Regions from separate parts of the Alteromonas sp. HB246098 genome, predicted to be linked through region 2. Evidence: predicted binding sites of a transcription regulator. Region 2 holds the regulator's gene; the other holds the start of a gene.

Evidence for each region. The regulator sigma-54, encoded in region 2, starts transcription at its own class of promoters, with help from an activator protein. The targets are predictions, from matches to a motif close to GTTGGCACGNNNNTNGNNT.
Region 1: ACYTPF_RS05040 (flagellar assembly protein T N-terminal domain-containing protein) is a predicted target of sigma-54. The motif match lies at 1,343-1,361, and genes of this name have one in related genera.

The regions. Positions count from the first base shown of each region.
Region 1 covers NZ_JBTZUG010000001.1:1,161,547-1,164,688, forward strand. Annotated here, with positions in the region: gene flgM (flagellar biosynthesis anti-sigma factor FlgM) at 1-7, shown strand, start outside; gene flgN (flagellar export chaperone FlgN) at 79-510, shown strand; gene ACYTPF_RS05035 (LPP20 family lipoprotein) at 653-1,090, opposite strand; gene ACYTPF_RS05040 (flagellar assembly protein T N-terminal domain-containing protein) at 1,424-2,605, shown strand; gene ACYTPF_RS05045 (transglutaminase-like cysteine peptidase) at 2,773-3,142, shown strand, end outside.
Region 2 covers NZ_JBTZUG010000007.1:238,286-241,427, forward strand. Annotated here, with positions in the region: gene rapZ (RNase adapter RapZ) at 1-26, opposite strand, end outside; gene ptsN (PTS IIA-like nitrogen regulatory protein PtsN) at 110-553, opposite strand; gene hpf (ribosome hibernation promoting factor) at 567-854, opposite strand; gene ACYTPF_RS15595 (RNA polymerase factor sigma-54) at 885-2,366, opposite strand; gene lptB (LPS export ABC transporter ATP-binding protein) at 2,440-3,142, opposite strand, start outside.

The DNA of each region.
Region 1 (3,142 bases), on a different contig from region 2:
TAAATAATTTGATGCTAAATAGTTTGGTGTTAAAAAATCAGCGAGAATTTATCAAACACGTTCAATGAGACAAGTATAGTGACAGAACAAGCAAGCCAGTTAACACAAGCATTATCTCGTCAAGTGGAGCAAATGACTTCACTTGCGTCACTGCTTGAAAAAGAGCTGCAGCTTATTAGCTCGCGTGACGCTGAATCTTTGATGAATTTGTTAGACGAAAAAACAGCCCTTCTGGGTTCTATTCAATCGCTGGATGCAAGCATTGAAGATGCTATCGACAACGAAAATGCGATGTCGGATGACGATGAAGCATTAATGGCTGACGCCAAGAAGCTTCTGGAAGATTGCAAATATCGAACACAGGTTAATCAAAAAGCCGTAGAGCAAGGACAGCTACGCCTCACACATTTGCGGAATTTGATGATGGAAGTTCGAGCAAAAGAATCACTCACTTATGACAAGAAAGGTAAGCCGAAAGGCGGAACTTTAGGCTCTGGAGTGAGTGCTTAGGCTTTTAAATAGTTTTGTATCGTCGCAGAGCATTAACCACGCAGTACATTCACCTTATCGGCAGCTAAGTTCACTCTATTATCACGTATTTTCTAGCATCCCACTGCAAAGTAATTAGCGCGAACCGCCTTTAACTTATTTCCTAGTAATACTTTACATCTTTCACTCGGCGCGGCTTAGCCGTCGACAAATAAATATCGTAGACTTGCTGCATATCTAAAGAAAGCTCCGTAACGTAGGTATCCTCACCCACGGGATAAGTCTTAACAACCTCGGCGCCTCTAATTACTCCCTCAACAGACGCGCGCAACGTTTCACTGTCAACAACAAGGCGTGATACAGACTGACTACCTTCTATTTTTTGACCGTATACCTGCTCGGTCAACTCGCGGTATGCATCTAATTTTGACGCTTTCATCGCCATTATTAGCTTCATACTGTCAGACTCGCCTTTTTGCGATGAAATCGGTGCGTAACCAACCGCCTTTAAAACAGGGTAAGTTTCAGGCTCAACGGTTTCCCATTCGACGTGTTTATCAATAATGCCACAACCACTCAAAGAGATTGCTAGGCCAAACATGGAAGACCGCAAAAGTAATCTCGAATTTTTTAGTCCACTCAACCACATAATTTAAAACCTCTTTGTGCATCAATAACGAGTTAGTGACGCCTAAATATTTACCTTTATAGCCTTTATAGGCTAATAACATTTCAACAAAGCGTTATGAATAACATCAGATTCCATAACGACAGTTTGCAGTCATATACCCTGATACGAAGGAAGTAAGCAATATATGCGCCCGTTTGTTTTTAAAAATAACTTCCTCCTTTAATTGGCACTTTTTTCGCATAGTTCTCGCAAAGGTTACGACATTATTCAACCGCAACAACTAAACAACCGCAGAGGTGTCACGTGCGACAAGCAAGCAAAACAACGCTAATGGCATGTTTAAGCAGAGCAATGGCCGCTGTTTGCCTACTTGGCCTAATGGCTGGGCAAGCCCATGCCGTTTGGTATGAAGCCACAGGACAGGCTGTGGTAATGAACGGTAACAAGGAAGCAGCAAAACGCGCAGCGACACAGGATGCGCTCAAACAAGCGATGTTATTTGCTGGGGCGTCAGTGCAAAGTGTAGCCAAACTCACTAATGGGCTTCTGAAAAACGAAGAAATGACGATCCGTTCGACAGGCGAGGTCGAGCAATTAGAGCTCGTGAGCGAAACTTATAACGGTGATGTAGTCACAGTTAGTGTACGTGCAGACATTTTTCCTAGAGGAGAAGTATGTTCAGCGCAGCGGGACGAAAAACACTTTGCCACTACTCACTTTAGGATAAGAAACAGAGCACAGTTGACCCAAGGAAATATTCCGCAATTTGATAAGGCGTTTACACAGCGATTAGCTAAGGCAATGCAAGAACAGACAGATAATCTGAGCCTTACTTACGTTGCTCCCCATACTGCAAAGTTTGATAGCCGTTATACCGACAAAAACGTACGTACTCTATCAGATCAAAGTAACACGCAATTTGTCATTATCGGGGTTATTGATGATTTAAGTGTTGCGCAAAAAGAAGTATCTGTATTTACACCTTGGCGAAGCGACACTTCATATCGTGCGTTCGCAATGTCTGTACAAGTTTATGACGGGATAAACGGCGGTCTTCTGTTCAGTTCCTCTTACGATACTAATGAGGAATGGGCGTTCGATAGGTTTGAAGACGTTGACGAATTTTCGTCAACCTTTTGGCAATCACGCTACGGCCAAGCAATTGATACGTCAATAAGTCAATTGATAGAAGATATTAAAGAAGCAACAGCTTGCCAACCTGTTACGGGGCGAGTGATCAGCATTGCGAACAATAAAATTTCGGTATCTCTTGGACGAGATAATGGCATATCTGAAAAAGATGAACTATACCTTTATCAAGCCAAAGAGGTGGTCGATAATCGAGGTAGAAGATATCTTCAATATACGCTCTACCCCGGTACATTTATTGTTGATAGTGCATATGGCAATTCGTCTGTGATAGTCAACGCTACGTCGGGAATTACTGCGAATATTCAGGAAAACGATTTTGTAGTTAAGAAGTAAATTAGCTTTCACTTTATCAAATGTAAGTCACTGACGTTGGGGGAACAGGGTTGGAATATCAACATACCCGTGTTATACCTATAACTACGTATAGTATCCAATACTTAAACTTCAGATAGAGACAAGTACTCTCTCTTATACTTTAGTATGACCTACATAATAAAAATATGACCCTTTCTCTGTTTGCGTCACACTGCTTAGCATTAGTAGCCTTGCTACTGGCTGGACAACAACTGAGGGATCACTATGTTATCGAGTTTCCAAAGCTCGAACAGGAAGTTAAAAATAATTTTGGCGCTGACAAAGCCTTACATGTCAGTGCGTTAGAAACTAAACTTCACGACCTTGAAAATAAGGCAGTTAAAGAGCAGCTTATCGGTGTAAACGCTTTCTTTGACGAGCATATCCAGTACGCAACCGACGATATCGTTTTCAAACAAAAAGACTATTGGGCCACGCCTTCTGAACTTTTTGGCCATTCTCGCGGAGATTGTGAGGATTATGCCATTGCAAAATACGTAGCTCTGCTACACTTAG
Region 2 (3,142 bases):
CGACCACTGATTATGATCAGCTTCACCTAAACTCTCCCTTATATTCTGGTTTCATCACATACGCGTTGTTGAATAAAGCGCCTATCTATAATGTATAGGCTCTTATGGCTTAACTTAATGCAGAAATAATCTCGTCGCTGGTTGTTGCACGGCGTATTGTTTTAATTGTTTCTTTGTCACTGAGCTTACCTGCTACGGTAGCCAGTGTTTGAAGGTGTCCTTCGGTTTGCTCTTCGGGAACGAGTAGCGCAAAAAATATGTCTACGGGCTTTTCATCTAGGGCATCAAAGTTGATAGCTGGTGTGCTTGTTACAACAATTGCTATTACCTTCTCAAGGCCAGCCAGGCGACCGTGAGGCAGTGCTATGCCGTTGCCAATACCCGTGCTACCCATACGTTCTCGAGCCATTAAGCTATTTAAAACCGTTGCCTGGTCGATGTTATCATTTTGCTTGGCAGCGATATCAGCGATGATCTCAAGAATTCGCTTTTTACTATTACACTGAACCGCACACTCGGTGCGGTCCAGACTTACGATGGCTTGTATATCCATGCTTAATTAACTACTAATGTTTTTTCAGTTTTTCCTTATGCTTGATTACCTGCCGGTCGAGTTTATCAACCATGCTGTCAATCGCCGCATACATGTCGGTATTTTCTGAGGATGCGAATACTTCAGCGCCACTTAAATGAACAGTCGCTTCGGCTTTTTGATTTAATTTTTCAACGTTCAGGATGACATGCACATTAGAAATGTGATCAAAGTGACGTTCAAGTTTGCTGAACTTCGTATCGACATAATTACGCAAAGAGTCGGTGATTTCGACATGATGACCAGTGAGGTTGATTTGCATATTTCGTCTTCCTTATATATTTAAGCCTAGTTAAATAAGGCTTTTGCGTTGGTTCGACGGTGGGATCGATAACGATTCCCGATATTTTGCTATTGTTCGCCGAGCGACTTTTATGCCTTGCTCTGCCAACAACGAAGCAATCTTGCTATCACTTAGCGGCTTGCTAGGATTTTCCGCAGCCACTAACTTCTTGATCAATGCACGAATCGCTGTAGATGAACATTCACCACCTGACTCAGTTGCTACGTGGCTTGAGAAGAAATACTTCAATTCAAAGATACCACGAGGCGTATGCATATACTTTTGCGTTGTCACACGGGAAATAGTCGATTCGTGCATATCTACCATTTCTGCGACATCATTTAGTACCATTGGTTTCATCATTTCCGGGCCGTGCTCAAAAAAGCCCATTTGCTGCTGCACAATACAATTTGCGACCTTCATTAAGGTATCGTTACGAGATTCAAGGCTCTTTATGAACCACTTGGCCTCTTGCATGTGTGAGCGGATGAATTGTGAATCGCTACTGTTCTTAGCACGGCGACTCATTGCTGCGTACTGTTGATTTACGCTTAATTTCGGCAGACTGTCGGGGTTCAGCTCAACCACCCAACGGCCATTTTTCTTGGTTACCGAGACATCAGGAATAACGTACTCAGGCTCTTTAGTAACTAAAGCACTACCTGGACGTGGATTCAAGGTTTGAAGTAAACGCATTGCTTCGCGCAGCTGATCTTCTTTTAATCGGCTCTTACGCATTAGGGTGCGGTAGTCTTTACTGCTCAGTAAATCTGAATATTCCTCAATAAGCTGCTTCGCTTCAGCAAGCCACGGTGTGTCTTCTGAAAACTGGCGCAATTGCACCATAAGACATTCTTGAGGGGTACGAGAACCTGAACCAATGGGGTCGAACATTTGAATACGCTTAAGTACACATTCTATTTCGTCCATTTCGATAGGCTCTTCAAGATCATCATCGTTGACCGCTTCTAAGATATCGTCAAGAGTAACGGTCAAATAACCTGATTCGTCAATCGAATCGATGATTGCAGTAGCAATGGCGCGGTCAGTATCCGAAAAATGAGTGAGGCGCATTTGCCAAAGCAAGTGCTCTTGTATGTCTTCAGTGGTCTCACCTTGAAAGATTTGTTCATCATCATTAGATGGACCAGGTGCTGGCGCAGAAGAAGCGGAATAATACTCATCCCAAGTGCTGTCGATAGGTAGCTCATCGGGAAGGTCATTCTTCTCCAGTGCATCTCCTGCTTCTAGCGTGTCGCTTGATGCAGAAGCTGTCGCTTCAGCAGCGCTATCGTCACTATCGACATTGTTCTTTTCTACTTGTGGCTCGTCGCTACCTTCTTCCACTTCTAAAAGCGGATTAGAGTCGAGCGCTTCTTGAATCTCTTGCTGAAGATCAAGCGTAGAAAGCTGCAGCAGCTTAATGGCCTGCTGCAGCTGAGGTGTCATGGTAAGTTGTTGGCTAAATTTTAGCTGTAAAGATGGTTTCATCTACGTCTTATTTAAATGCTCTAAATTAAATATACCAGAGCGAAACTGAAAAATGACAATTCGGTTACACTAACTATAGCCTGAATTGTTCGCCTAGGTATACGTCCCTTACTTTTTGATTACTTAAAACCTGTTCCGCAGTTCCTTGCGCAATAAGCTCGCCATGACTCACAATGTACGCTTTTTCACAAACATCCAATGTTTCGCGTACGTTATGGTCCGTGATAAGGATACCAATACCCCTATCTCGCAGATGCTGTATTATCTTCTTTATATCATTAACTGATATTGGATCAACACCGGCAAATGGTTCGTCTAACAAAATAAACTGTGGTTTTGCTGCCAGAGCTCGTGCAATCTCTACGCGACGCCGTTCTCCCCCTGACAAACTCATCCCCGTACTATTACGTATATGGTTGATATTAAATTCATCAAGTAGGGCATCTGCTTCTTCTTCTTGCTGTTGTGAATTTAAATCTTTACGGGTTTGCAAAATGGCCATGATATTTTCATGTACCGTAAGCTTTCTAAATATTGATGCCTCTTGCGGGAGGTAGCCTATACCGCGGCGTGCGCGCTCATGCATTGGCTGGTGAGTAAGCTCATTATCATCAATTTCGATCTTGCCTTTGTCTAAGTTGACCAAACCTACAATCATGTAAAAAGTAGTGGTCTTACCAGCTCCATTAGGGCCGAGAAGACCAACAATTTGACCGGTAGACACTGAAAGGCTTACGTCGCGAACAACCTGTCGCGATTTATACGATTTAGCAAGG